DNA from 3 places in the Kurthia sp. Dielmo genome. Region 2 is predicted to be linked to each of the others. Evidence: riboswitches for the same ligand, from Rfam matches in the RefSeq annotation. Region 2 holds a riboswitch; each other region holds the start of a gene.
The links. A riboswitch is a leader RNA that binds a small molecule or an ion and turns the genes downstream of it on or off. The one in region 2 is predicted to bind S-adenosylmethionine.

Region 1 (10,532 bases), on a different contig from region 2:
AAATAACGATCGAACTTCAGTGCAATCGGCTCTCCTGCATCAATCGCAGCGAGGGCTTTTTGTTTGGTGACACGTGTAATTTGCCAGTTTGGACCGAGTAAATGCTTAAGTCGGCGAATCATGCGCCATGTAAATAACCCAATCGGTGTCGTACCGAGCGCTTTATATAAGTAGTTAATCGCAACGGGTTGCTTTAGGTAATGCTGTAAAATCGCCTCGACTGCTGTCGGGCCACATGCAGACGATTGATAGCGTTCGTTCACAGAAGCATCGTATTGCGATTTGGCCTTGAGTTTAATCATTTCGCTTTTTCATAGCCATCGCGTACGAGCTGCTGAAGCGCTGTACGGAATGACGGGAATGACTCGCTTTTTAGTGAATAGCCCGTTGTAATAAAGTGACGTACAACATCTGGATTCATACCAGAATGCAATACGCGAATGCCCATGATGGCTAATGTTTTATTGAGCTTTTCAAAGCGCTCTGTTAATAGATGCAGGTCAATGTAGTTAAAGTCACTGACATCGATGCCAGTAAAATCAATCACCATGCATTCAGATAACGGCTTCTCAGCGACATAATCAAAAATAGCCTGATCAATATTATTGATGCGCTCAAGCGTGAGAATGCCTGTTAGTGGAACGAGTACAACGTTTCCTAAAAATGATTCGATTACGGGTGCAGACATCGAACTTAAAATAAGCTCATACTCTGCAATTTTCGCTTTTAATTGACTGTTTTCATGTTGTAAGTCCAATCCAATCACCACCTTGCTTCCATTGTAGCGAAATTTACTAAAAAAAAGAACTAATAAAAAAAGGAATCCGCCGGTAAAGGGGGATTCCTTTTAATTATGCTTCTTGTGCGTCTAAGAAGTCTGTTACTTGTTCTGGAGATTTTGCGTTTGCGCTGTGTAGGTGACCTACTTTTTCGCCGTTTTTGAATACAGCAAGTGTTGGGATACCCATTACTTCGTATTTTTCAGCTAGTTCTGGTAGCTCATCGCGGTTTACTTCATACCAAGTGTATTGGTTGTATTGCTCGATGATTGGGTCGATGAACATGTTCATGCGTGTGCAATCTGGGCACCAGCCAGCGTAAAATTTCACGATCACTGATGGTTGTGTCGTAATGATTTCTTTAAATTGTTCAACAGTCGTAATTGGTTGCATGTTGAATCCTCCTCATAATGAATAACTTCTATCCTAGTGTACACTGTTTTATAAGTTACTGAAAGTAAGTTGGTTTAATTTTTTTGGAAATCGTTTAAAAATGGAAAAGGAAAAAATTATATTAAAAGAGGAAATTGAATTGAAACAGAAAATTTTAAACTTTTTCAACAAAAATGACGTTTTTTATTGCATAAAAAATGGAAAACGTGCTACTATGAATTTAGAAATCGCAAGGCCATATTTTTTTTAGATAAAAATGAATGGTTGTTCATTCAAAATTGGAAGGGGCGAATTGTTTTATGGTTAGACGTATTCAAAAAGTTGCGGTCATCGGCTCTGGGGTTATGGGTTCAGGTATCGCTGCGCATTTAGCAAACTGTGGTTTTGAAACGCATTTATTCGACATTGTGCCAAATTCATTAACAGCGGAGGAAGAGAAAGCGGGCTTAACACTTGAGTCACCTGCTGTTCGTAACCGCTTTGTAGATAGCGCAATGGCGAAGCTGTTAAAGCAAAAACCTGCACCACTCACAACGAAAAGAAGCCTAAACAACATTAAAACAGGGAACTTAGAGGATGATTTAAAGGAACTGTCAAAAGTTGATTGGATCATTGAAGTGGTAACGGAAAACTTAGCAATCAAAAAGTCTTTATATGACAAAATTGAATCCGTTCGTACACCTGGAACAATCGTTTCTTCTAATACTTCAGGCATTAGCATTGATGCGATGGCAGAGGGACGCTCGGAAGATTTCCAAAAGAATTTCTTAGGAACGCACTTCTTTAACCCACCACGCTACTTAAAGTTATTAGAAGTGATTCCATCAAAATATACAGACCAAGCAGTGCTTGATTATATGCTGGCATTTGGTGAGGATGCGATTGGTAAAGGGGTTGTGCTAGCAAAAGACACACCAAACTTTATCGGTAACCGCGTCGGCACATATGGTCTCATGATTACACTACAAGTAATGCGTGAAAAGGGCTACTCAGTAGGTGAAGTGGATTCGGTGACAGGTCCATTAATTGGCCGCCCATCGTCTGCAACACTGCGCACCCTAGATGTAGTAGGACTAGATACCTTCATTCACGTAGCAAACAATGTGTATGACAACACAACGGGCGAGGAGCAAAAGGTATTTGAAGTACCGGCTTACTTAGCGAAGATGGTTGAAAATGGCTGGCTTGGTGCCAAATCAGGACAAGGTTTCTTCCTTAAAAAAGGCAGAGATATTTTAGAGCTTGATTTAGATACATTTGAATATGGTCCACGCAAAGCATTGGAAACGCCTTCAATCGCCGCGGCGAAGCAGCAACGAGGTCTGGCGAATCGTGTGAAATCACTTGTATACGCAGAAGACCGCACAGGGGAGTTACTGTGGAGCATCATTGCACCAACATTACTTTACTCAGCAGAGCTAAATGGGGAGATTTCGGATTCGATTCTTGGTATCGACCAAGCGATGAAGTGGGGCTTCGGCTGGACACAGGGACCATTTGAAGTATGGGATGCAATCGGTGTGACACAATCGGTGGCGCGTATGACGAAGGAAGGCTACACTATTCCAGCATTCGTCAATGCATTACTTGATAAGGGCTATGATTCATTCTATACAACAATCGATGATGAGCTGCATTACTTCGACGGTACGGACTATGTGAAAGTGCCACGTAATGAAAAAGCCATCGACCTTGCACTATACAAAAAGCAACACGGCGTATTAAAGAAAAATGCTGGCGCAAGTGTTATTGATTTCGGGGATGGTGTTCTTCTATTAGAATTCACTTCAAAATCAAATGCACTAGGCTTAGATACAATGCAAATGCTGAACTACGCACTGGATTTATTAGACCAATCAGATGACTTTATCGGTTTAGTGATTGGGAATCAGAGCAAAAACTTCTCGGTTGGCGCGAACTTAGCGATGATTCTAATGGAAGCGGAAGATGACAATACATTTGAGCTAGATGCAGTTGTGAATGCTTTCCAACAAGGCACACTGCGCATGAAATATAGCAAAAAGCCAGTTGTTGCAGCTCCGTACAATATGACACTTGGTGGCGGTGCAGAGGTTTGTTTAGCAGCGGCACATATCCAAGCGTCAGCGGAAACATATATGGGTCTTGTCGAAGTTGGTGTTGGGGTCATTCCTGGCGGCGGCGGTAACAAGGAGCTTTATATGAAGCAATTAAAAGGCCTACCAAAAGGCGTGAACATCGATTTATTAAACATTGTGAGCAAAACGTTTGAAACGATTGCAACAGCAAAAACATCGATGTCAGCAGAGGAAGCGCGCGACAATAACTTCCTTAACTTTGCGGACGGCATTAGCGTGAATCCAGATCACTTACTATATGATGCGAAACAAGCAGTTATCGGTCTTGTAGCAGAAGGGTACCAAGCACCTACACGTGAAAAAGTACCAGTAGTTGGCGAGACCGGTTATGCGGCGTTACTACTTGGTGCGGAGGGCTTGAAAAACTCAGGCTTTGCATCGACTTACGATTTAGAAATTGCGAAGAAGCTAGCGTATGTATTAGCAGGTGGACTTGTTCCATACGGCACGCTTGTAGATGAGCAGTATTTATTGGATTTAGAGCGTGAAGCATTCATTAGCCTCGTACAAAATGCGGCGACACAACAACGTATGCAGCACATGCTATTAAAAGGTAAACCGTTACGTAATTAGTTTTCATATAATAAGGGGGATTCGCTTATGCGTGAAGCAGTAATTGTTGCAGGTGCCAGAACACCTGTCGGTAAAGCAGGAAAAGGGTCATTAAAAACAGTTCGTCCAGATGATTTAGGGGCATTAGTCGTAAAGGAAACGCTAAAGCGCGCGAACTACACAGGGGATATTGATGATTTAATTATCGGCTGTGCGATGCCGGAAGCGGAGCAAGGCATGAATGTAGCGCGTAATATCGGTGCGCTAGCAGGACTTCCAGATACGACGCCAGCACAAACGGTCAATCGTTTCTGCTCATCAGGGCTACAAACGATTGCCAATGCGGCAGAGCGTATTATGCTTGGGCATTCAAAAGCCATCATTGCAGGTGGTACGGAATCAATGACAATGGTGCCGATGATGGGCCATGTCGTACGTCCAAATGTGACATTAGCAGAGGAAGCACCTGAGTATTACACAAGCATGGGGCATACAGCGGAAAATGTCGCGGTGAAATATAGCGTATCTCGCGAGGAGCAAGATGCCTTTGCGGTACGCTCACATGAAAATGCGATTCGTGCGATTAAAGAAGGTCGTTTCGATGAGCAAATCGTGCCAGTGGATGTTGTACAGCGCTATGTTGATGACAACAATAAGCCACAGGAAAAACGCTTTGAATTTAAAATGGATGAAGGGATTCGTCCAGGAACGACAGTGGAGACATTATCGAAGCTACGTCCAGCCTTTAATGTGAAGGGTAGCGTAACAGCGGGGAATGCTTCACAAACGTCTGACGGGGCAGCGGCTGTTCTTGTAATGGACCGTGAATATGCAGAGGAACAAGGCATTGCACCATTAGCGAAATTTTTAGGATTTGCGGTCGGAGGGGTGCCACCGGAAATCATGGGGATTGGGCCAATTGTTGCGGTTCCCAAAGCGCTTGAAATCGCGGGCTTAAAGATCGAGGATATCGACCTTTGGGAAATCAACGAAGCCTTTGCTTCGCAATCAATCCAAGTCGTAAAAGAGCTTGGTATTGATATCGAGAAGGTCAATGTAAATGGTGGTGCGATTGCACTTGGTCATCCACTTGGCGCAACGGGCTCGATTCTTTCATTAAAGCTGATTCATGAATTGAAACGTCAAGGCAAAAAATACGGTGTCGTAACGATGTGTATCGGCGGCGGTATGGGTGCTGCGGGCGTCTTCGAAGTTTTATAAATCGTATTTGTCGCTTATTTTCACAGGGGAGAATTATTTAAATCGGGGAGGAATTTACGATGACAGAACATACAGCAAACATTATTAAAGGTGGTAGCTTTTTAACAGAAGACGTGGACATTAACCGCGTATTTACGCCAGAGGATTTCACAGATGAGCATAAAATGATCGCAAAAACGACAGAAGACTACGTGAAAAACGATGTCTTCCCGTTGATCCCAAATTTAGAAAATCACGAGTTCGAGCATTCAGTAAACCTACTGAAAAAAGCGGGTGAGCTAGGCTTATTAGCAGTAGACGTACCAGAAGAGTACGATGGCTTAGGGCTTGATAAAATCACATCTGCCCTTGTAACAGAGAAGATGGCTGTTGTTGGTGGCTTCTCCATTACACACGGCGCACATGTGGGGATTGGGTCTTTACCAATCGTCCTATTCGGTAATGATGAGCAAAAATCACGCTATTTACCGAAGCTTGCAACGGGTGAATTAATCGCGGCATACGCATTAACAGAGCCAGGCTCAGGTAGTGATGCACTTGGTGCGAAAACGACTGCACGCTTAAATGAAGCAGGTACGCACTATGTATTAAATGGTGAAAAGCAATGGATTACAAACTCAGGCTTTGCGGATGTATTCGTTGTATACGCGAAAATTGATGGTGAAAAATTCACAGCGTTTATCGTAGAGCGTGAATTTGCAGGCGTATCAACTGGTGCGGAAGAGAAGAAAATGGGGATCAAATCATCTTCTACACGTACGCTTATTTTAGAGGACGTAGAAGTGCCAGTAGAAAATTTACTTGGTGAAGTAGGTCGCGGCCACATCATCGCGTTCAATATTTTAAATATTGGTCGCTACAAATTAGGCGTAGGTACAATTGGCTCATCAAAACGCGCATTAGATATTACGATTCAATACGTTAATGAACGTAAGCAATTCAATACACCAATTTCTTCATTCAACTTAACAAAGGAAAAATTAGCGAATATGGCGGCACAAATCTATGCCTCTGAATCATTAATTTATCGTACAGTTGGGTACTTTGAGGACAATATGGGTCAAATGAGTGATGAAGAGAAAAAAGACGGTAAAAAGATTGCAGAAGCGATTGCAGAGTATGCGATTGAGTGCTCAATCAACAAAGTCTTTGGTTCAGAAGTACTTGATTATGTAGCGGATGAAGCGGTGCAGCTGCACGGTGGTTACGGCTACATGGCAGAATACGAAGTAGAGCGTATTTACCGCGATTCTCGTATCAACCGTATTTTCGAAGGAACAAACGAAATCAACCGTTTAATCGTTCCAGGTACCTTTATGAAGAAAGCAATGAAGGGCGAATTACCGCTTCTTGAGCAAGCGCAAGCACTGCAGCAAGAAATCTTAGGTATGGTACCAGAAGAAATCGCAGACGAACCATTAGCACAAGAAAAATATTTAGTGAAAATGGCGAAAAAAGTGGCGTTACTTGCGGCAGGGACAGCAGCGCTTAAATATGGTAACAAGCTAGAAGATGAGCAAGAAATTCTTGTGAATATCGCCAATATCGCGAACCAATTATTCGCGATGGAATCAGCGGTATTACGTACGCAAAAAGCGATTGACCGCGATGGTGCAGACAAAGCGGCTCAAAAGCTATTGTATACAGAAATCTTCAGCCAAGATGCCTTTGAAACAATCTTAGCAGAAGCGCGTGATACGCTAGTGAACTCATCATCAGGTGACAACCAACGTATGATGCTATCAGCACTTCGTAAATTTGGTCGTTATACACCGAAGAAAACGATTCGCCTAAAACGCCAAGCAGCAGAAGCATTAATTGCAGCTGAAAAATTCATCGTGTAAGTGACTCGGGTATGGAAGTAAGAGGCCTTACCCGAAAGACAACTACACAATACTCCCATATTACTGTAGGCCATGTAAATAAAGAGAAGGGTAGATGCAGTGGGTGCGTCTATCCTTTTTCTTTTCGTATTTGCAAAGGCTTTCAAATGTCTATACAATAGAGGAAACGAGAAGGGGGTACGCATACAAAATGGCGATTCAGTTTTACCATTATCCAAAATGTACGACATGTAAAAAGGCGTCAAAATGGTTGAAAGATGAAGGCATCGACTTTACGGCATATGACATTACGACAGACACACCGACGAAGGATGAGTTACGCAAGTTTTATGAACTAAGTGGGCTTCCATTGAAGAAATTTTTCAACACATCTGGCATGAAATATCGTGAGTTAGGATTGAAAGATAAGCTTGCTGATATGTCAGAAGACGAACAATTAACACTTTTAGCGTCAGATGGTATGTTAATCAAGCGTCCTCTCACTACGGACGGTAAAAAAGTAACTTTAGGCTTTAAAGAGCAGGAATTTGTCGAATCGTACAAATAGTGTCCATTATGGACGACCAAAAATCGCTTGAAATGCTGTTGCAACAAGATGTATGACCTTTAGAAAGTTCGGAATTACCCTTGTCAACACGCGGAAAACGTGACACAATAAAGATGAAATTACATAAACGGAGGGAATAAACAATGAGCGTTCCAACAAATTTACGTTACACAGAAGATCACGAATGGGTTAAATTAGAAGATGGTAAAGCAGTAATCGGTATTACTGAATTTGCACAATCAGAACTTGGCGATATCGTATTCGTTGAACTACCAGCAGTAGGCGATGAAATCGGTGCTGGCGAATCATTCGGTAGTGTAGAATCTGTAAAAACAGTTTCTGAATTATACTTACCAATCGCTGGTAAAATTCTAGAAGTAAACGAAAACTTAGAAGATTCTCCAGAGCTAGTAAACGAATCGCCATACGAGCAAGCTTGGATGGTCGTTGTTGAACCTGCAAATGAAGCAGACGTTGAAAGTTTATTAACTGCAGAACAATATCAAGAAGCAATCGCTGAATAATATTAGCATCACAAAGAGCTACCTCAACTGGGGTAGTTCTTTTTTGTGTAGAGTGCATGCGCTGTGGTATAACTAAAGTAGAAGACGGGGAAGCTTGTGGAGGTGGCAGAAATGGTGACAGACAAGGTGTTAATCGTTGAAGGAAAGCAAGATAAGCTACGCATTTTGCCCATACTAAATGAAGTGGTCGAAATTATTTGTACGAATGGTACGATAAGTGAGGACCGACTAGAGGAGCTACTTACACCTTATGAGGACAGTGACTTATATGTGTTTTTTGATGCGGATGAGTCCGGTGAGAAAGCGCGAAAGCTCGTGCAGCATTATTTTCCTCATGCCGAGCATTTATACACGCGACGAACGTATAAGCAAGTCGAGCATACACCGCAAAATTATTTAGCTTTCGTGCTAGCAGCAGCTGATTTTCAAGTGAATCCCGCCTATTTAATACGATAAGGAATGACATGTAATGAAAGAATGGTCTCGCGAAGAATGGGAGCAAGAACGTACAAAACATGACGTCACGGCTTTTTATTTATATACGCCAATGTGTGGCACATGTGCAGTAGCGTCTAAAATGATGGACGTCACAGAGCAGGTATTGCCACAAATCCCAATGGGGAAGGCAAATCTAAATTATATGGAACAAATTGCATACGATTATGAGATTGAAAGTGTGCCATGTCTACTAATTTCAGAGAATGGGCAAGTGCGCGATAAAGTATACGCATTTCAATCCGTACCAAATTTGTATGAAAAAATTTTAAATAAGTCATTGACGTAAAAATATCAGAGTGTTAAAGTAGAAACCAACAATAAAATAAAAACTTATGTCGTTACTCTTATTTAGAGAGGTGGAGGGAAGTGCCCTATGAAGCCCGGCAACCGTCGCAGTATGTGATATGGTGCCAATTCACGCAAAGTCATTACTTTGGGAGATGAGAGAACGGTTTGACACGATACGTTAAACCCTTCTGTTGCTCTAAAAAACAGAAGGGTTTTATTTTTTTAGCAGTTTAAATTGGACGACGACAAAGCATAGTATAATTGTTGGAATTTGAATAATCAGAGAGTTCAAAAGTTTTAGAACAAGGTGGAATGACAGTGATTCAGTTAGATAATGTTTCAAAACAATACAAAACAGCGAATGGTTCTCTAACGGCTGTCGATAATGTGAGTTTAACAATTCAGGATCGAGAAATCTTCGGCATTATCGGATACAGTGGCGCCGGAAAAAGTACGATGATTCGTTTACTTAATGGTTTAGAAAAGCCGACATCAGGCGACGTGCTTGTCAATGATGTCAATATTTCAAAGGCACGCGGCAATGCACTACGCAATGCGCGTCATCATATCAGCATGGTGTTCCAACATTTCAATTTATTATGGTCACGTACGGTAGCGGAGAACATCGCATTTCCACTTGAGATTGCGGGAGTGAAAAAGGATGTGCGTCAAAAGCGTGTAAAAGAATTGATTGCACTTGTTGGCCTAGAGGGTCGCGATGATGCGTATCCATCGCAGTTATCAGGTGGTCAAAAGCAGCGTGTCGGCATCGCCCGCGCGCTTGCTAACAATCCAACTGTGCTGCTTTGTGATGAAGCAACCTCTGCACTTGACCCGGAAACAACGGATGCGATTTTAGACTTACTAGTGAGCATCAATGAAAAATTAGGCTTAACAATCGTGCTGATTACGCATGAGATGCATGTTATTCGTAAGATTTGTCATCGTGTGGCGGTCATGGAGAAAGGGAAGGTCGTTGAGCAAGGGAATGTTCTTGAAGTATTCCAAAATCCACAAGCACCGATTACAAAACGTTTCGTGACGCAAGCAACGTCAACCGGTCAAAAAGAATCGGTCGCACAAATGCTAGAGGATTACCGCGAAGGACAGTTAATTAAATTATTTTTTGTAGGCGATCAAACAGAGCAGCCTGTCATTACAGAAATTATTCGCAAGTTTGCGGTAGACGTCAATATCGTCCACGGTAATATCTCACCGACGAAGAGTGGTCCGTACGGCACGTTAATCGTCCAGTTGACTGGTTCAGATGCTGATGTCGCAGCTGCGATTCAATATTTAGAAAATAAGGGTATCAAATCGGAGGTGATTAGTGATGTTGACTAATTTATTTCCGAATGTAGAATGGGACCGAATTTGGGAAGCCACACTGCAGACTTTATATATGACAGCTGTTTCAACAATCATTACATTCATTTTGGGATTAGCGTTAGGAATTGTGTTATTTTTAACAAGTCCCTATCAGCTATGGGCAAATAAACTAGCGAATTGGATTACGGGTGCGTTTGTGAACGTCTTCCGCTCGATTCCATTTATCATTTTAGTTATTTTGTTAATTCCATTTACAACATTTTTATTCGATTCGATTTTAGGAGCCAATGCCGCATTGCCAGCATTAATTATCGGTGCTGCGCCATTCTACGCACGTATGGTATTAATCGCTTTACGTGAAATTGATAAGGGCGTAATCGAAGCAGCACGCTCAATGGGGGCTAAAACCTCTACAATCATTTTCAAGGTCTTAATTCCAG
Region 2 (10,532 bases):
ACTTTTGCAGATGATGTTTTGTTGATGGCTAAAGATGAAGCCCCTCAACTGTTTGAAACGGAGCAATTTTTCTTTGAGGTTCCAAAACGAAAAGGAGTTTATTTTCCACCACCTATTGCGATGTTTCACTTAATAGAACAACGCTTACAATCTCCGCTGCCACGCGCACGTTCAATGCCCGCACTCATCCAAATTATGAAAGAGGCGATACCTAATGGAACAAGTTATTCAATATGTAGCACGCACGTCCATTCTACATCGTCTTGATCCACGGACTAAAATAATAGGGTTAAGCTTTCTATTAATCGGTTTCACCCAAATTCACGAGTGGATACAACTTGTTTTTTCGGCATTCGTAGTCGGCTTGTTATATCATTTTGCACAAATCCCTTTTAGCTATGCGCTACATTCAATACGCCCATTACTTCTAATTTTATTGCTGACGTTGCTTTATCATAGTATGTTTTCAGGTATAACCTATTTAGCAGGATTTTTAATGGGCCTACATTATGTCCTTAAGCTTTTAATGATGATTTTAAGTGGCGTTTTATTAACAGCGACTACCAAACCACTTGAGCTTGCACTTGGACTTGAAACAATGTTGCGCCCTCTTGAAAAATGGCGTATTCCTGTTGGCCAATGGGCATTAATGATTGTTCTGGCATTACGCTTTTTCCCATTAATTATCGAAGAATGGGAACGGATTCGTCTAAGTCAACAGGCGAGAGGCATCACAATAAAACGGTTTAGACAACGGTTGTATAGCCCAGTGCAACAAGTGATTCCGCTACTCTTAGCACTCATTACACGAGCAGAACGTTTAAGCATTGCGATTGAAGCACGCGGATTTCGACAGGGGTTTAATCGAACACATTTTCATCTTCTTGCTTTTCAAAAAAAGGATGGTTATTGCATTTTATTTCCAATATTTGTATCAATCATTGTATTATTATTATAAGGAGTGACAATTATGAATCTTCGTGGTCAACTTGTAGATGAGCAAACACGCTGCGTCCACTATCATACAGCAAAGGATATTATCGCTATCAAAATGAAATGCTGTCATACATATTATCCATGCTATCAATGTCATGAGGAGGAAGCAGATCACCCGATTACGCGATGGACAAAAATGGAGTGGGATGAAAAGGCAATTCTTTGTGGGCGTTGTCATGAAGAATTGTCGATTGCGACCTATTTAGCACATGATACATGTCCACATTGTCACGCTGCATGGAACCCTCGTTGTGAGGGGCATTACCACTTGTATTTTGAAATGGAGGAATGACGATGAACACACGGATTACAGAGCTTTTTGGAATTCAACTACCGATTATTCAAGGCGGCCTAGCCTATCTGGCCTATGCTGATTTAGCGGCTGCGGTTTCAAATGCGGGCGGATTAGGTCAGGTTACGGCGTTAAGTTTACCTAATCCGGAAGCACTGCGACGTGAAATTAAGCGTACGCGTTCACTGACGGATAAGCCTTTTGGTGTCAATTTTGCGATGGGGATGCACGGAACAGGTTATGAGGCGTTTATACAAGTAGCGATTGACGAGAAAGTGCCGGTTGTATCCATTACAGGTGGAAATCCCGCTACGGTTTTAGCGATGCTAGAAGGAACGGGTATTAAAAAGCTCGTACTTGTGGCGGGTGTGCGCCAAGCACAAAAGGCAGAGGAGCTTGGCGCCGATGCCGTCATCGTCGTAGGTCAAGAAGGCGGCGGCCATTTAGGACGTGATGACTTAGGCACAACGGTCCTTACACCACGCGTCGTTGATTCGGTTTCGATTCCTGTTATTGCTTCAGGTGGTTTAGCGGATGGTCGTGGTCTTGCGGCAGGACTTGCGCTCGGTGCGGAGGGTATTGAAATGGGCACGCGTTTTATTGCTACAAAGGAATGTGTCGATGCTTCGGACTATTACAAGCAACTGTTACTCGATAGCACAGAGCAAAATACTGTCGTCGTTAAACGTTCGATTGGTGGTCCTGCACGTGTTATTCATAATGCTTTTGCGGATGAAATTTTAGCCATTGAGCAACAGACACCGACCTATGAGGCATTAAAGGAACATATTAGCGGGCAAGCGAATCGCCGGTTAATCCATGATGGTGAGGAGAATGGTATGGCCTTTGCTGGACAGGTCATTGGCTTGATTGATGATGTGCCTACTGTGGCGGAATTATTTGCGCGCATCGAAGCGGAATATAAAGCAGTAGTAACGCGTTTTTCAGAAATTTCAAAATAATACTTGCAATTCCTAGCGGATTACTTTAATATAAGTATCAACAACTAAATCACTTTCTTATCAAGAGCGTTGGAGGGACTGGCCCATTGAAGACGCAGCAACAGACATTTCGTACTGTGCTAATTCCTGTAGCATCATTTGCTAAAAGATGAGAAGAGAACGGCATCCCATTCGACACCAACCTCTTCTTATCGAGAAGAGGTTTTTTTGTTACTTAAATCGAAAGGGAGATGAGGTATGACAACCACACAGCAATCGATTCAACAGGCACTATCACTTTTAAAGGAGCGTACATGGGTGGATTTAACGCATAGCTTTAGTGCCGATACCCCCCGCTTCAATGCCTTCTCGCCGCTTGAGAAGAAAACGTTATTCGATTATTCAGCAGGCTTTTTCGCACAACAATTTACCTTTGCAGGACAATATGGCACGCATATTGATGCGCCAGTTCATTTTGTTGAAGGCGGCCGCTATTTAAATGATATTACGTTAAAAGAGCTTGTCTTACCGCTCGTTGTCATCGACGTTTCAACAGACGTCGCAAAAAATCCTGATTTTACGATTACCGTACGTGAAATCCTGTCATTTGAGGAACAGTACGGGGAAATCGATAGCGGCTCATTTGTCGCACTACGTACCGATTGGTCAAAGCGCATTGATGATAGCGAGGCATTTAATAATAAGGATGCAGACGATGTGGCTCATACGCCAGGATGGTCTGTTGAAGCACTCCGTTTCTTATTTGAAGAGCGACACATTCGCGCAGTCGGTCATGAAACATTTGATACGGATTCAAGTGAAGAATTTTATAAAAATAAAGCGCTCAAGGCAGAGCTTTATGTGTTACAGCAAGATGCTTATCAGATTGAGTTGTTGACGAATTTAGATCAATTACCCGCTAAAGGCGCGGTCATATTCAATATCGTCGCAAAACCTGATAAAGCAACAGGATTTCCGGTACGCTCATTTGCGATACTACCGTAGCACTCATTCGTGCAAGACTCATTTGTCGCTAAAAAGAGGATGGATTTTTCCATCCTCTTTTTTATTTGCTTCATTTGAAATGGACGAAATCTTCAGGAAGCGGGTTTTGGCTACGACATACTTAAAAATATGTGCCAATTCAGGACAATGGTCCGGTAAAATTTAAAACGTTTACTAACGATACCGCGTAATCTGTCAACAAAAACTGTTATTCCACGCCATCGTCAAAAATCATTATTATTTTCAACGCCCGAAAAAGGGCATTTTACGCTAGAAAGGGGTCTCTAAGGGTTCATTTTGCATAAAAAAGTACCGTTTTAGAGCGCTTGAAATACTATACGAACGAGCATCTCACATTATTTATTCAAAAAACGACAATCCGTACTGTGTAGCTCATTTATGCAGCTTGCTATGTGTGAAAATGTCCCTTTTATGCCTTAAAATACGCAAAAAACCCCCGCTAGAGGACCGAAATATGCCTGTTTTTACAAATGACTTGTACAAACTAATAGTAGTTATCTGCTTAGCTTTAGTAATTCTATATGTTTTTTCGTCATTCAATCAAATGCTTATTACATTTATAGGTGCATACACATATGAATGACACTTATTAAAAAATATGTCGTAGCCAAAAGCCGCTCCTTGGGCATCTGACGATTTTTTGCGAACAAAAAAATGGTCCTGCAATGTTTGCAAGACCATTTATAACTTAAGCATGTTCGTGACGCAAGCGCTTTTCTTCTTTTAATTCAGCGACGAGGACATCATGCTGTTTCGGATCGTATTCGTTTTCCCATTTCGCAACAACAACGGTTGCTACCGAGTTACCGATAATATTTGTAATGGCACGTGCTTCTGACATGAAGCGGTCAACACCAATTAAAAGGGCAATCCCTGCGACTGGAATCATTGGGAATGCGGCAAGTGTTGCAGCAAGGGTAATAAAGCCAGAGCCGGTTACACCAGCAGCCCCTTTAGAAGTCACCATTAAAATCAGTAGTAAATAAAGTTGTTGCCAAATGGATAGATGTACATCATATACTTGTGCGATAAACATTGCGGCCATTGATAAATAAATGGCGGTACCATCTAAGTTAAACGAATAACCTGTTGGTACAACAAGACCGACAACTTGTTTTGAACAGCCGAAGCGTTCTAATTTTTTCATAATGAGTGGTAGGGCAGATTCAGATGAAGAAGTCCCTAAAACAATTAATAATTCATTTTTAATATAGCTCAGGAATTTGAAAATATTGACGTTTGCGGCATATCGTAATACGAGACCTAAAATGACGATAACGAATAATGCCATTGTAATGTATACGCCAAGCATTAATTTTCCTAAGTTCCATAATGAACCCATACCGAAGTTGCCGATTGTATAGGCCATTGCACCAAATGCAGCAAGTGGTGAGAATTTCATTACCATCCCAACAATTTTGAAGAAAATTTGAGAGGCTTGCTCGCATAATGTAATAACTTGTTTCACTGGATCACCGATAGAAGCGGCTGCAAGGCCGAAGAATACCGCACAGACAAGCACTGGTAGTAACTCACCGTTCGCAATTGCTCCAAAGAAGTTTTCTGGTAACACACTCATAACGAATGCTTGAATACCATGATCTTGACTTGCAGCAGCCTTTGTATATTCACTAATATCTGCACCACTTGATTTAAGTGCATCTGTATTAACACCAACACCTGGTTTAATAATATGGACTACGATAAAGCCAATCGCAAGTGAAATCGTAGACATCACTTCGAAATAAATAAGTGCCTTTAAGCCGATACTGCCGACTTTTTTCATATCACCCATGCTACCAATACCCGTCACTACCGTTAGGAAGATAATTGGTGCAATAAGCATTTTGATCAATTTAATAAAGATATCTGCTAAAATTTTCAGCTGTGCGCCAAAACTTGGAAAAATCGCCCCTACGATAATCCCTAGGATAATGGCCAGCACAACTTGAACCGTTAAGTTACGTAAGTTGAATCTTTTCATACGTACACCCCTTTGTATGTAGTTAATAAAACGCTTACAAGACCTAATGTAGTACGAATTTCTGTGCTTGTGAATATTGTGGTCATAATGGTTTTTTTGGTCTTTTTGGTCTTTTGACTTTTCTGACAATGAAATATCTTCTCAAACGACAAAAAAACGCGATAAAGAATAGAATCTACTCTTTATCGCGGTTATATAATAGATGGAAATAAAAAGAGTCTGTACCACAACAGACTCTTACATTCATTATTTTACAACTGGAACGGCAGGAATTGAATCAAGTAAAGACTTGTGATTTTCTTTTAGTTTCGCTGTTAAATCTTCAATGTTTGCTAATGCTTTTTGGCGCTCTGATTTTTGCTCAGAAAGCGTTGTGTTGATTGCTTTTTCCCATTCTGTTTGCGCATTACGGATGTAATCCACGACAGCGTGGTTCGGTTTCCAAGATAATTCTTGCGCTTGCTCTGTTGCTTCTTTTAACGTATCGATCCACGTAGACAATTGTGCAGACTGTGCAGGTGTTGTGAATGCTTCAAATGAAGAAGTCACTTGTTTTTGCCAATCTTTAATCGCTTGGTTTGATTTTTCTTCGACATTCTTATAAGAAGTAAGTGCTTGATCGAATGCTGATTTTTGTGCAGCGAATGCTTCTACTGCGCGTTTTTCTGCATCTTCTTGCACCGTATTGATTGCCTTTACACTGTTTAACCAGTTGTCCCAAATAAGATCTACGCTTTTTGTTAATAGTTCGTTTGCCATGTTAAATTTCCTCCCTAATAGTGGTCATGTTTTTTTAAAGCATGAGCGGGGAGTCTTGGCTGCTAGTCGTTGGTGTCATCCGCTTCATCCGTCTTTTTACTAGCTGGCGTGCTAGGGAAAAGAAACGGATTGTACAATTTGAAGAAGTTCGTTAAGAGTTTTTGGTATTCGCCAAATGAACCGGCCCACAAGTCTAAGTAGCTCAGACCTTCTTCAGTAATGGCGTAAATACGCTTCGCTGGACCATTTTCCTCCGTATTCCACTCGGAAGTGACAAGCTCATCTTTTTCAAGCTGTCGTAAAATACGATAAAAATTTCCTCGGTCGACAGAATCAACACCGAATGTTGTCAGCTTTTCCATTAGCTCATATCCATAAGCGTTAATATCACGCAAATGGAGCAAGATGATGGGCACTAAAATGTTTTTTGGTGCGCCCATTTGTGGTTTTTTCGAATTCATTGCTATCACCTATCTTCAAATTACTTATAAGTGTAATTTACACCTATGTGCATTTTGTGTCAAGCATTTCAAAAAACTTTTTCCAAACAGTAAAATTAATTGAAATAATTGAAGATTATGGTAAAGTGAAAAATGTAAAACGATTTTATTGATAGAGGAGGAATTTACGTGACGAATCAAACATTTGATGCGTTCGGTATCTGGAAAGAGATGTACGACCGTACAGAGAGCGCATTCCGCGACTCGATTCAATCAACACTTGAACAACCCGCATTCGCAGAAGGGTTAGGGCAAGTACAAAAGCAATATTTACAATATCAAGGGCTTGTGAATGGCATGACAGAATCTTATTTAAAACAAGTAAACGTCCCATCACGCGACGAAATTGCGAGCATTGCTTCACTTGTTATTAATGTAGAGTCGAAGTTAATTGATTTAGAAGATCAATTAGACGTACAAGAGGATGCACATGATAGCCACGCAAAAGAAATTAAGCAGTTAAAAACAACGGTGAACCGTCTAGATAAGAAATTAGATACGGTCATTGAGTTATTAACGAAGCAAGTAGAGGCAAAAGCAGCGGCAACGCCAACACCAAAGGCGGCGCCGCAAAAGCCTCTGACACCAGCACCGAATGCACAAGTGAAAACAGCGGCAACACCTGCTGCAAAAAACACGCCACAGACGAAAAAATAATATTCCTAAACGAATGTGTTACATTTTCATCAACATAGAGCCACTCCTAGAATAAATGAAGCCATTTGGATATCCTTTACTTTTCCGCTAAAGGATACTGAAACATACTACTTATTTTGATATTGGAGGTTTTGTTGTGAGTAATGGAGTACCAACAGCGTCGTTCGAACAATGGATCGAAGCGATGAAATTACCAGAAGAAGCCGTGTTGCCACAGGATTTAGAGAAGATTAAACGTTTTACAGAGGTTGTAACAACGGAATCAGACCCGCAAGTAGGTCAAACGCCGAAAGAAGTTATTTGGACAAAAAACAAGTCAAAATTATACCATTATGCACCACATGCGAAAAAGACGAATAAAGTGCCAATTTTATTCATCTACGCATTAATTAATCGCTCATATATTTTAGATTTATACCCAGGAAATAGCTTAATTGAGTACTTAGTAAACGATGGCCATGATGTGTACTTACTTGATTGGGGTACAGCCGGTCACGAGGATCGTCATATGAAAATTGACGATTATATCGTAGACTACATCCCACGCGCAGTGAAAAAAGTATTAAAAGATTCAGGCGCAAAGGAACTAACAATTTATGGGTACTGCATGGGTGGTACGATGTCGACGATTTTCACATCGCTTTATAATGACATTTTACCGATTAAAAATCTTGTTTTAATGACGTCACCAACAGACTTTGAAGACGCTGGTCTTTATACGAACTGGTTAAACAAAGACACATTCCAATTAGATAAAATGGTTGATACACTTGGTAATATTCCATTTGAAATGATTGACTATGGAAATCGCTTATTAAGCCCAATCTCTAACTCGCTTGGCACATATGTTGGTCTTGCAAGTCGTATCGAAAACGACAATGCCGTGTTAACGTGGAAGCTCATGCAAAAATGGTTAAACGATGGCGTACCGTTCCCAGGGGAAGCTTATCGTCAGTGGATTCGCGACTTCTATCAAGAAAATAAACTCGTTAAAGGTGAACTAGCCGTTCGCGGTCAAGAAGTGAAGCTTTCAAATATTAAGGCGAACTTATTAAATATCTGCGCAACACGCGATAATATCGTACAGCCAGAGCAAATTAAGGCGCTAAACAAACAAGTTTCAAGTAAAGTAAACACACTTCACGAAGTACCAACAGGTCACGTGTCGGTATGTACAGGCCGCTATGCGCAGAAAGAGATTTATCCTTTCGTTAGCAAATGGCTAAAAGATCACTCGAAATAATCAAAAAACGCCTACATCACTGCGATGATGTAGGCGTTTTTTTGATGCAATTGTCGCTCGATTGCATCAAGGATGTCTCGATAGTCCTTTTGCTGAAATTCATGATAGAGTGGCTGTAATGTACGCTTCCAGCGAGCTTTTTCATGCGTGCTCAATGTGTAAAAATGCGTCCCGTATGCTTTCATACGCTTTTCATCATCCACATTCATTTTGCGCGCTATTTTTTCATTCCAGGCGCTCGCTTCCTGCATTGATAGCGTAATAATGCCTTTTGATTCAGTTGACAGGCTATCCCAAAAGCGTTGATTCATCAATACACCGTAGCCTAAAATACCATGGTTAGAGCGGGTAATATACGGCTCCTCCTTATAAAAGCTTTTGGAGTAAATATTCGATAATGTATTTTCCTGGACATCAATGGCCGCCTTAGAGATCACGCTATTGACCTCATCAAATGATACCGCCTGTGGTGTAGCACCGAGTAGCTTTGCCTGCATTGTAAGCAAGTTGCTCGCCATGGTCCGCATTCGTTTGCTTTTAAAATCCGCTAATGTTTGAATAGGTGCGTCTTTTGCAATCATTTGCTTAAAGCCATTTTGCCAAAAGCCTAGTCCATGAATGCCTTGTTTTTCTAGCGCTTGACGCAATGTATCACCGACCTCGCTGCTTAAAACACGTGTAACATCTGTTTCATCCTCAAATAAAAACGGCAAATCAAGCACGCCCCATTCAGGCACATCGTTCGAAATTTTTGAATAGGTCGGCGCAATCATTTGCACATCATTATGCTGTAGGGCCGTCATTTCATTTTCGTCATTATATAGCATGCCGTTTGGATAAAGCTCGACATGTATTTGTCCGCCAGATTTTTCCTCAACAAGTTCTTTAAAATAAAGTGCAGTGCGTCCCTTTGGCGTATTTTCAGCGACGACATGACTAAAATGAATCGTGATTTGCTCATCAAGTCCTTGCTGCTCGCTATCTCTATACGTTGTTTGTTTTGAGAGATTCGGAATCATAAAAATGCCGATAACGAGTAATAAGATAAGTACTGCTGATAAAATATATGTGCGCATCGCTTGCCTCCTGTTATACAGCCCTTATTTTACCATAGGAAACATGCTAAAATAGAGGCATTTAAGGGAGGCAATCACGAATGACTGATAAACGCGTATCCATGACAGGGAAAATTACCGCCTTAACCTTTTTTATTATCGTTTTTTCTTTTTTAATTTCAGGCCTTTTTATTATTAGTAATATTTTGAATACAGAAGAGGAACGGATAACGGAGCAGGCGATGCTTGTGGCACAAACGGTGGGCAAACTACCTGAATTGCCAACGGTTTTAGAAAATGATGCCTTAACGAATCAGCAAAAGGCAACGAAACTCAAAAAAACGATACGTGATGTACGGACGACCAATAAGGCCGACTATATTGTCGTATTGACGATGGACGGGGTGCGTTTAAGCCACCCAAAGGAATCCCTTGTTGGCTTACGCTCGCAGTCCAATGACATAGAGGATGCCTTTACCGAGCATTATTACTCAACGACCGCAAAGGGAGATTTAGGGACCGTCGCACGTGCCTTTGTGCCAGTGATGAATACTATGCATGAGCAAGTAGGGGTGGTGCTTGTTGGTTATAAACTACCAACATTTTTGGATATCGTCCATAATTTACGCGATGAGATTTTAGTTGCGACATGCTTATCGCTCTTATTTGGCGCATGGGGAGCGTTTTTACTAAGCCGTAGCATGAAGCGGGATTTACTCGATTATGAGCCGCATGAAATTGCGAAGCTCTATATTGAGCGTTCGGAAACTTTTAATGCGATGCATGAAGGGGTCATTGCGATTGATAATCATTTTATCGTGACGATTTTTAATACGAAAGCGAAGCAAATTTTAGGTGTCGATGAAGGGGATTTGATTGGGCAAAACATTTATGATATTTTGCCGGATTCGCGCTTGCCGGAGATTTTAGATTTTAATCAACCGATTTACAATAAGGAATTACTGATTAATCAGCATACCATTTTATCGAATCGTGTACCGATTGAAGTAGAAGGGGAGACAGTAGGGGCGATTGCTATTTTCCAAGATCGTACAGAGGTGAAAAAGCTTGCAGAGGAG
Region 3 (10,532 bases), on a different contig from region 2:
CAATGAAAAATAATACGGTCGCTACAATGCCCGAGCTGATTGCGACAATAAATGAATTGATGACTTGACTCATTGACGGAAACCCGACTGTCATTAGCGCATAAATCGCCATGACTATCCATGCAGGCATCGATGCAATCGTCATGCCCAGAACACGGCTAAAGGTATCAAGACGTCCATCACAAAGGTCCATCATTTTACGATTGCCGAGTGGGTAAGCAAACGCAGCAATGAGGACAGGGATTAATCCAAGCAGTAAATCTTTAGAGCCGACAGAGGAGATGCTCGGAATTTGAATCAAGACGATACCGACTAAAATAATACAGGAAATGCCGAGTGACGTAACGGGAATCTGTTGCCGCACCCGTTGACCAGTTGCTGTATGTATAAAAAACAGTGGTGCGAGTAGCACCCCGGCAACAATCGTAAACTGCCATGTACCGGATACGAGCCAGCCTGGACCATATGCGGCTGCAAATGTGAGCGGTGCATAAAATAAAACGAAGCCTACAAAGCTCCACAGTAACCACTGTATGGGAGCTTTTTTCATTTCAGTCGTCATCGGTTTTACATTATGCTGCATGGCGACAATGATAAATAAAAAGGGTAGCATAAAGAAATAACGTAGCGACGAACTCCAAAGCCAGCTACCACCATCAAGCTCCATCGCATGATTTAAAATGAACGTCACTGCAAAAAATAATGCGGCGAGTACGCCAAGAAGAATTTCAAACATAGTAGACTCCTTTCATGCTTTAACAATGGATTAGCATTAGTGTACACAAAAATAATCGAGATGTATTGTAAATGTCGAAAAATACAGATAATGATGTGCATAAAAATGAGGCTAGGACATACGTCGGAAACAACCGCTTGTGCATAAGAAAAACCGGAATCGCGCTGTGCGGTTCCGGTTTTTCGTTGCGAACGCTAAAAAAGCAACATGACGTGTTTTGTCCCAGCCTCTATTTATATGTTAAGCTTGTGCCTCGTAAAGTTTGATCATTTCAATCATTACTTCCGTTGCTTTAACCATTGTTTCAGCTGACACGTATTCGTATTTACCGTGCATATTTTCGCCGCCAGCGAAAATATTTGGTGTCGGTAAGCCCATATAAGAAAGTTGAGAGCCATCTGTACCACCGCGAATTGGTTTTACGATTGGTGTAATACCTAAGTTTGTCATCGCTTTGTGTGCGATATCAACGATATGTTTTACAGGTTCAATTTTGTCGCCCATATTGTAATATTGGTCGCCCATATCAAGTACGACAGCATCAGCACCGTACTCGGCTTTTAACTGCTCAGCGGCTTGTTGTACAAGTGCTTTTTTCGCTTCAAATTGGTCATGGTCGTGGTCACGGATAATATATTCCATTTCCGTTTTTTCGATAGTACCATTGAATTCCATTAAGTGAATGAAACCATCGCGGCCGTCTGTTAATTCAGGAACCGCATCTTTAGGCATCATTTCTTGGAATTTAATCGCAGCAGTAATTGAGTTTACCATTTTATTTTTAGCTGAACCAGGGTGTACATTTGTACCGAAAGTTGTGACTTTCGCGTACGCTGCATTGAAGCTCTCATATTCTAATTCACCTAGTGGACCACCATCCATTGTATAAGCGAAGTCTGCATTAAAGCGTTTGACGTCAAATTTATGTGGGCCACGACCGATTTCCTCATCTGGTGTGAAGCCAACGCGTAGCTCGCCATGTTTGATTTCTGGATGTTGAATTAAATATTCCATTGCTGTCATAATTTCAACGATACCGGCTTTATCATCTGCGCCAAGTAATGTTGTACCGTCTGTTGTGATGAGTGTTTGACCAACATAACCTGCAAGCTCAGGTGACATAGAAGGTGATAGTACGACGTCGTCATTTAATTGTAAATCGCCGCCGTCATAGTTGTCCCAGCGCTTTGGATTCACGTTTGTGCCAGTGAAATCTGTTGCAGTATCAACATGTGCTAAGAAACCGATTGTTGGGATTTCTTTGTCTGTGTTTGCTGGTAGTGTCGCAAATAAATAACCATATTCATCTACAGTTACATCTTGCATGCCAATTTCTTTTAGCTCTGCTTCAAGTAAGTGTAGTAAATCCCATTGTTTTTTCGTTGATGGTGTTGTTTCGCTCGCTGCATTTGATTGCGTATCAACTTTTGCATAGCGCACTAAGCGTTCAATAACTGTTTCTTTCATTCTTAAAAACCCTCCTAATAAATGACGAATGTAGCTTTATGACGTAATTTTAAAAAAATAAAGACTATTCTAACGTTATTCTAACACTTTATTTGGCAAACCGAAATAACTTACGATACTTAGGCTAAATAAAAGCGATGCGCAATAATAAGGCGTCATGATGAGCGCATTTAGGTTACTAAGTGGCGTAATGAAGTTGTTGATGGCAAACAGTAAATTAGCTGAGGCAAAGGACAGTGTTGCGGTAATGATCATCCATTGACGTGTGTGGAAAGAGGCCCAAAGCATCGTTAATGTAATCGCAATGTAGAGGCTAATAACTAGACTAAGCATATAGAGGTGATCTTTCATAATGTTGCCAACGACCCAACCGATAATAATCGCTGCAACCATCACAAGTGCGATGAGCAGGGATTTAGGTGGCGTTTTCCATGGCATCGTGAAAAATGCTCGAAGAAAGTATAGTTGACCTGCGGCGAAAAACATTAAGCTAAACACTAAGTATGGCAGTGTCGCCGTCCCGCAAGTAATCAAAATTAGCGCTACAATAACCGAACGTGAGTAGCTCTCCTGTCGTAGATCATGGAAGCGGTATGCAAGAAGAATGATGAAGAGCATCGGAATAACCTTGAAAATTTGCTTGATGAAATATGCTTCATCAAGCGGCATAAAATGTACAGCATACATTGCCGATGCAATTGCGCCAATGATATAGAAGGTTTTCATAAACATTCCTCCATTCAAAAGCGAATTAGTTGTTTTATTCCCGAAATACCTCTAAAATGAAACTTTTTACATACATATTCCGTATAAAAAGTATCGAGATTTGGGAGGGAACTAAAAATGATTATGACGTTTGTTATTGCAGCAATTTTTGCGGCGATATCCGCCATTTTAATCGTACCTTTGACGGGCAAAACAAAGGAAGGCGATTTTAAATGGGGCTTTAAGGCAGCGTTTTTCGGCGGGGTCTTTGTCCTCGCATTTATCGTGTTCGGACTTATTTTCTACATTACAAAGATTGACCAAAACTGGACAGCACTATGGCCAGCATTTTTCATTCTAGCAATTATCGGTAGTGCATTTTCTGCTGGTCTGGAGCAAAAGGTGAAGTTGGTCGTTGGGGTAGCGAGTGTATTATTTGCAGGCTATATGCTACTTGCGCCCATGCTAAATGCGAATGATAAATACGACTCAGCAAAAATGGCGACAAAAACAGAGCTAAAAGCATTCGATGAAACGAAAACGCCAGCGAGTGTGCCACCAAAATATGCACGTAATAAGATGAAAAAGGCCTTTAGTCAAGTGCCGAATACAAGTTATTATGAGCTAGGCAATCTACAAATTCAAAAGGTAAACGGTGAGTTTGTCTATATTGCGCCAGTCGAGTTCTCAGATTTCTGGAAATGGTTTAAAGGGAATACATCACCAGGTTACTTTATGGTGAGTGCTACGGATTCATCAGCTAATCCGAAATTCGTCAAATCAGAAATGAAGTATGCAGAGTCTGCGTACTTAAATAACAATGTCGAGCGTTATATGCGTCTGCATAATCCAACGAAAATTTTCAACGGCGATGTTCAACTTGAAGTCGATGATGACGGTAAGCCGTATTATATCCGCACATATGGTGAATTTATCTCGGCACGTAACGGCTTTGCGCCAAAAGGGATTGTTATGGTAGATGCGGCGTCAGGGAATATTAAAACGTATGCACTAAAAGATGTACCAGCATTTATTGACGGCGCGGTGTCACCAGAAGCGGTGAGCCTACAAAATAGCTACTTCGGTAAATATGTACATGGTTATTTCAATACGATTTTCGGTAAACGTGACATCAAGCTTCCTTCAGATGAAGGGACAGAAGCAAATGTAAGTCCTGTATTTGATGAAAAAGGGGATATGTATTATTTCACTGATTTCACAAGTCCAAAAGAGGGTGTGGACTCAATGCTTGGTTATTCATTAACGAATGCACGTACAGGCGAGGCCACGTATTATACAGGGAATAAAGACGAAGCGTATATGGATTCAGAAGGTGCGCTTCAAGTAGTTGAGAAGAAATTCGTTGAGAAGAAATGGGAGGGCTCAATGCCGCTTCTGTATAATTTCTACGGTGAGGCAAGCTGGTTAGTACCGGTGCTTGATTCAAATGGCTTCTTACAAAACTACTACATCGTGTCAGCAGCAAATCCTGAGATTGCCGTAACAGGCGCTACACCAAATGAAGCACTGCGTCAGTATAAAACCGTGCTAAGTCGTACTGGCTCATCAAGTACAGTAAATGGTAGCTCATCACAGGAAGAAAAAACAGCGACAGGTAAAGTGGTACGTGTCTATAAAGAGCAAAATGGTGACTTCACAAATGTTTCCTTCTTATTAGATAATGGCGATAACTATATCGTGTCAACGGAAGTCGCACCGCTTGCGGTTTATTTACAGGAAAAGGATAAAGTAGAAGTAACGTATATTAATTCTGCAGATGTCTTCCTACCAGTAAAAGAATTAAAAGTGGATAGCTTACTAGAAAAAGAATAAACAAAAAGAGGTTTTGACATACGTGTAAAGCCGCTCCTGTGAGCATAAAAAAACCGGAATCGCGCTGTGGCGCGGTTCCGGTTTTTCATTGCGAACGCGAAAAAAGGAAAAGACGTGTTTTGTCCGAGTCTCTTTTTTAATGCGCTTATTTCCACGTAAAGCCTTTTGAAGCTAAGAAATCCTTCATATGTGGACGCTGTTGTTTCACTAAGTAATCGGCCATTTGACGTGTCCAGTTTTCATTCTTTTGGTTGGCATTACGGTTTAAGTAATAGTTATTTAAGTCTTCATCATATTGAGATAAAAGCGCATCATACTTTTCAACATCATAGCCATTTTCGTGGACGATAGCATCGATTGGTAGACGTGGTTTTGAATCATTTGTTTTTGTCGGTGTACCAAGTGTCATCGCAAACATTGGGAACACGTACTCAGGCAAGTTAAATAGCTCGCTAATTTCTGCGGCTCCCGTACGTGCACCACCGATATAGCAAATGCCATAGCCTTCTGATTCAGCGGCTACAACGAAGTTTTGTGCGAATAAGCCAACATCATTGACACCAACTAAAATATTTTCGGCCGTATCTGCCGTAATATCGACACCGTATTTTTGACCAGCGATTTGTAGGCGCTTGAAGTCGACGCAAAATAGTAGTGAGGCGCCAGCAGTTTTAAATTGGAAGTCATTTTTTGAAAGCTCGCCGAGTTTTTGTTTTTTCTCTTCATCGGTCACATAGATGACGCTATAGGCTTGGACGAAATGAGAAGTGGCTGCCATTTGAGCGGTCTCTAACATTTCATATACTTTTTCTTTCGGAATTTCTTCGCCTGTATATTTACGCACCGATGTGTGATTGCGTAATTGCTGTTGTACATCATTCATTAAAAAAGCCCCCTATATGTAAGTTTGTAAATCCAGTTTAACTATAACGGATTTTGCCATTTAGTGGCTACCAAAAGCGCTTTGAATTTATGAAAAAAGAGCGCTCATTTTTGAACGCTCTGTTGGTCGGTTTATAATAAGCCAAGCCATTTCCAGTAGGTTGCGCTGAATAATAATATGAGTAAATAACCGGCAATTGTAAGTGGAATCCCTGACTTTAAGAAATCTTTGACTGTAAAGGCGCCTGTACCATAGGCTAGCATATTTTGCGGGGCACTTACTGGTAACAGGAAACCAAAGCTAATAACAAATTGTTGAATTAAGACAAAGCCGATAGCATCTGCAGGGAGTTGAATCGTTGTTGTGAGTGCGATTAAAATTGGAATGAGCGCAGACGATAAGCTCGTTGCACTCGCAAAGCCTAAGTGAATCAAAATATTAAAGGCACTTACTAGCGCAATTGTTGAAAGAATTGGCATATGTTCAAGGCCAAGTGAACCAAATACAGTGGAAGATAACCACTGAGCTCCCTGTGTATCAAGCAGTACAGTACCAAGTGCGATACCGACTGCAAAAACAATAATTGTACCCCATGGAATAAGTGCTTCAACAGACTTCCAGGATTCGAAGACACCGATTTTTGGTGTTAATAATAATGCAATCGCAAAAATTGTGACTGTTGTTGTATCGAATTGATGAAGGCGACCTTCTGTTGACCAGAAAAATAACAGTAGTAGTGAAATGACAATTAGACGAATTTCAGTAGCTTTTAATTTACCTAATTCATCGAGCTGCTGTCTAATAACATCCTTGCCGCCTTCAATGACATTTGTTTCAGGTTTGATAAGCTTGATCATCACGAAAAATAAAATAACGGACATAATGAGTGAGAACGGAGCGGCATAAAGGAACCATTGACTCCATGACACATCAACATTAAATTCTTTATTAATAAAGCTGAGTGCAACCATGTTTTGTGCGGCAGCGGTTTTAATACCGACATTCCAGATGGATACGGATTGGACGGCTGTAATAACGAGTAATGCGGCAAGTCTACTATTTTTAGCAAGTCCAAATGCAGCAACCATTCCGAGTAAAATAGGTACAACAGCGCCAGCTCGTGCGGTAGCACTTGGCACGAAAAATGCTAAAATAATTGATACTAAAATGGCGCCAAAAACAATGTTTTTTGTTTTAGTACCAACAATATTTAAAATCCATAATGCTAAGCGTTTATGCAGGTTTGTCGCTTGCATCGCTGCTGCTAAAAACAGTGCAGCGGCAACGAGGGCAACAGCAGAATTAGAGAAGCCTCCTAAAATCATTTTTAAGGCACCAGCAGTTGTATACGTAGCAGAAGGGTCTTCAATTGTTGGCGCAAAGCCAAGTGAAATTGCTGTAATCGCAATAATCATTGCGGCGCTAACTGGATAGGATACAGCCTCTGTCACCCATAAAATAACGGCAAATGCGAGGATGGCAAGACTGCGTTGACCAGCAATTGGGACATCGCCGTTATTCGGAAGAAATGTAATGATAATGAGAGTAAGAAACGCTAAAGCAATCCATAATCCTTTTAAATTCTTTTTCTCTTTTTTTTCAGACATAGCATATAACACCTTCCTTTTACTTACAATTATAGGCTGTTTAAGGGATGTAATTTTGTGCAAAAGTTAAAACTTTCGTAACAGCAATCGTTAACGAGCGAAAGAAGTGTGTTTTTAGCGGATATGTGCATATATTTCTTATAAAGACAGTAAATTTTAAAAAATTAGAAAATTCTGTTGACGCGTATGTGTAAGTTCGTTATACTGATGTACAATCAGATGGAACAAAAAAATCATATACCTTTATCAAGAGTGGCGGAGGGAATAGGCCCTGCGATGCCCGGCAACCAGTATTTTTACTACGGTGCTAAATCCTACAGATTGAATCGGATCTGAAAGATAAGGGGAGGACTATTGCTTATACAACCCTCTTCTTATGAAGAAGGGTTTTTTATTTTTCCTTCTTTCTCCCGATGTTCCATCGAAAAATTTTAGGAGGAAATGAATATGACAGAATTTCAAAAAGAAACAATCGCAATCCACGGTGGCCAAACGCCAGATCCAGAAACAGGTGCTATTGCAGTACCGATTTATCGTACAACGGCCTATAAGTTTAATGACTCTGAACATGCGCGTAAGTTATTCGCATTAGAGGAGCCGGGGAATATTTATTCTCGTATTATGAATCCAACAGTCGATGTATTTGAAAAGCGTGTCGCACTTCTTGAAGGTGGCACAGCAGCAGTAGCGCTATCATCAGGTATGGCGGCCATTGCGTTCTCGATTTTAAATATTGCGCGTGCGGGGGACCATATCGTTGCAGCTAATAGTCTATATGGTGGTACATATAATTTATTCGCCAACACACTGCCTCGCTACGGCATTACAGCGACCTTTGTAGATGAGCGTCATCCAGCTGAGTTTGAAGCAGCGATTCAGGAAAATACAAAAGCGATTTACGCTGAAACAATTGGGAATCCAAGTCTTACCATTGCTGATTTAGAAGCATTAGCAGACATTGCACATAAGCATGATATTCCATTAATTATTGATAATACATTCGCATCACCAATCGGTTCAAATCCAATCGAATTCGGTGCAGACGTAGTTATTCACTCTGCGACAAAATGGATTGGTGGCCATGGTACAACGATTGGTGGCGTTGTTGTCGACGCAGGTAAATTTGATTGGACGCGTGGTAAATTCCCAGATTATACAGAGCCAGATGCTTCATATCATGGGATTCGTTACGGTATTGATGCAGCGAGTGCCGCCTTTGCGACGCGCCTTCGTGTCATTTTATTACGTGATTTCGGTCCGACATTAAGTGCAGATGCTGCATTCAACTTTATTCAAGGTTTAGAGACGATTCATTTACGTGTACCTCGTCACAATGAAAATGCCGCAAAAGTTGCTGCATTTTTAGACGGGCATGACAAGGTAGAATGGGTTCGCTACAACGGTCTTGAAACGAGTGAAAATGCTGCACTTGCAAAAAAATATTTAAAAAATGGTGCCGGCTCCGTATTAACATTTGGTATTAAAGGGGGACGCGAGGCAGGTCGTCAGTTAATCGATACAGTTGAATTATTCTCACATGTCGCAAATGTTGGCGATGCGCGTTCACTAATTATCCACCCCGCATCGACAACACATCAGCAACTAAGCGCAGAAGAATTAATTGCTTCAGGCGTGCCTGAGGAACTTGTGCGTTTATCGATCGGTTTAGAAAACGCCGATGACATTATTGCAGCGCTTGAAAAAGCATTCGCAAGTATTTAAAAAATCAACTCGGCTCATTCGCCACCAACAGAAAAAATGGCTAACTCATTCGTTTGTCCATTGAACACTTTGTGACCGCCTAGAGGAGACAATTGTCCATTGAAGAAAGAATTTTCTTGAAATTATGCACCTTATCGTCTAAACTAAGTATAATTGTTTCTAATGAAGGAACATTTGTACTCTCAGTAAGTACAAAAAGAGCGTTTAGAAGAAAAAGCATTTGGAGGCGAACAAATATGACATCAGTCAAGGCAGCAATCTTAGGTTTCGGTACGGTTGGACAAGGCATTTACAACATCGTTCATGAACGTCGTGAGCATTTCAAACAAACGTTAGGCGTAGAAATTGAAGTCGCAAAAATTTTAGTGCGTGACGCATCAAAAGTACGTGAAGGTATTGATTCTTCACTATTTACAGAGTCATTTGACGATATTTTAGCGATTCCAGATTTAGAGGTCGTGTTTGAAGGTATTGTAGGTGAGGACCCAGCGTATGGTTACTTAGATCAAGCGATTGAAAAGGGATGTCACGTTATCACAGCGAATAAAGTGATGTTTGCACGATACGGTCAAGAACTACAATTAAAGGCCAAGAAAAAAGGTGTACAAGTAGGCTACGAGGCAACGACGGCGGGCGGCGTGCCTGTTATTAAAACGATGCAAAACCTACTACGCGTCAATGAAGTAAAACAAGTGCAAGGCATTTTAAATGGCACGTCAAACTATATCCTAACGCAAATGCGCGCAGAGGAATTACCGTTTGATGTCGCGCTAAAGGCCGCACAAGATTTAGGCTATGCGGAGGCTGATCCACATAATGACGTGTCGGGTGAGGATGCATTCCGTAAGCTCATGATTCTTTGTGCACTAGCATTTGGTGAGCAACCTGATTGGAATAAAGTAGAGGTTGTAGGTATTGATGGTATTTCATCTGAACAGGTAGAAGAGGCAAAAGCACAAGGATTACGCTATCGCCACGTAGCAGATGCGTATCGCGACGAGGCAACGGGTGAAATTATTGCTAAAGTAGGCCCACAGCTTGTTGGAGCGGATCATCCGCTATATGCGATTGATGACGTCAACAATGCGGTAACCCTTGATACAAACTATATTGGCACATTAACAATGGTTGGACCGGGTGCAGGTATGTATCCAACAGCTAGTGTCATGATGGAAGATTATGCAGATATGTTAGCGAAGCCTGAAAAAGCAGTATCTTTAGCTTAATACAATAAAAAAGCGTGTGAGAGGGTTTGTCGAATTACCATCTCACATGCTTTTTTAATCTTCATCTTTAATATCAATGTCCTCTGGAATCGGCGTTGCCTTCCAAATGTCGATTTCATGTTTTAATTGTTCAAGTTGTTCAAAATACGTCGTGAATTGTTGGCTATTAATTAAAAATTGTTCGCCATCATAAACAGAACGAATACGACCATGCAGCACATAGCGCATGACTTGTGATTCTGACATATGAATATCTTTTGCCGTTTGTGCTACGGTTTTGTACATATGTGTGCACCTTCTTTTCTATGAGCAATTATAACGAAAAATGAAAAGGCTTGCATTAGATCTTTTAT

Region 1: it holds a riboswitch for S-adenosylmethionine, as region 2 does, so the genes downstream of both, KTHG_RS17425 (methionine ABC transporter ATP-binding protein) here and KTHG_RS05620 (cyclase family protein) in region 2, are expected to answer to the same signal.
Region 3: it holds a riboswitch for S-adenosylmethionine, as region 2 does, so the genes downstream of both, KTHG_RS00590 (O-acetylhomoserine aminocarboxypropyltransferase/cysteine synthase family protein) here and KTHG_RS05620 (cyclase family protein) in region 2, are expected to answer to the same signal.

What each region holds. Positions count from the first base shown of each region.
Region 1 is NZ_HE578962.1:134,758-145,289, forward strand. It holds gene KTHG_RS17375 (C39 family peptidase) at 1-302, opposite strand, end outside; gene KTHG_RS17380 (STAS domain-containing protein) at 299-757, opposite strand; gene KTHG_RS17385 (thioredoxin family protein) at 852-1,172, opposite strand; gene KTHG_RS17390 (3-hydroxyacyl-CoA dehydrogenase/enoyl-CoA hydratase family protein) at 1,472-3,862, shown strand; gene KTHG_RS17395 (acetyl-CoA C-acetyltransferase) at 3,890-5,062, shown strand; gene KTHG_RS17400 (acyl-CoA dehydrogenase family protein) at 5,122-6,906, shown strand; gene KTHG_RS17405 (arsenate reductase family protein) at 7,097-7,453, shown strand; gene gcvH (glycine cleavage system protein GcvH) at 7,597-7,977, shown strand; gene KTHG_RS17415 (toprim domain-containing protein) at 8,089-8,433, shown strand; gene KTHG_RS17420 (thioredoxin family protein) at 8,447-8,761, shown strand; SAM riboswitch class I at 8,817-8,922, shown strand; gene KTHG_RS17425 (methionine ABC transporter ATP-binding protein) at 9,082-10,107, shown strand; gene KTHG_RS17430 (methionine ABC transporter permease) at 10,097-10,532, shown strand, end outside.
Region 2 is NZ_HE578957.1:136,448-146,979, forward strand. It holds gene KTHG_RS05605 (energy-coupling factor transporter transmembrane component T family protein) at 215-958, shown strand; gene KTHG_RS05610 (CHY zinc finger protein) at 971-1,288, shown strand; gene KTHG_RS05615 (NAD(P)H-dependent flavin oxidoreductase) at 1,285-2,250, shown strand; SAM riboswitch class I at 2,305-2,405, shown strand; gene KTHG_RS05620 (cyclase family protein) at 2,488-3,234, shown strand; gene KTHG_RS05625 (dicarboxylate/amino acid:cation symporter) at 3,944-5,239, opposite strand; gene KTHG_RS05630 (PhaP protein) at 5,486-5,998, opposite strand; gene phaQ (poly-beta-hydroxybutyrate-responsive repressor) at 6,061-6,459, opposite strand; gene KTHG_RS05640 (polyhydroxyalkanoate biosynthesis repressor PhaR) at 6,628-7,155, shown strand; gene phaC (class III poly(R)-hydroxyalkanoic acid synthase subunit PhaC) at 7,292-8,398, shown strand; gene KTHG_RS05650 (DctP family TRAP transporter solute-binding subunit) at 8,410-9,474, opposite strand; gene KTHG_RS05655 (ATP-binding protein) at 9,555-10,532, shown strand, end outside.
Region 3 is NZ_HE578956.1:13,259-23,790, forward strand. It holds gene KTHG_RS00560 (DMT family transporter) at 1-736, opposite strand, end outside; gene pepT (peptidase T) at 977-2,203, opposite strand; gene KTHG_RS00570 (lysoplasmalogenase family protein) at 2,279-2,929, opposite strand; gene KTHG_RS00575 (membrane protein) at 3,047-4,741, shown strand; gene nfsA (oxygen-insensitive NADPH nitroreductase) at 4,887-5,624, opposite strand; gene KTHG_RS00585 (SLC13 family permease) at 5,756-7,231, opposite strand; SAM riboswitch class I at 7,472-7,577, shown strand; gene KTHG_RS00590 (O-acetylhomoserine aminocarboxypropyltransferase/cysteine synthase family protein) at 7,679-8,953, shown strand; gene KTHG_RS00595 (homoserine dehydrogenase) at 9,190-10,179, shown strand; gene KTHG_RS00600 (hypothetical protein) at 10,234-10,464, opposite strand.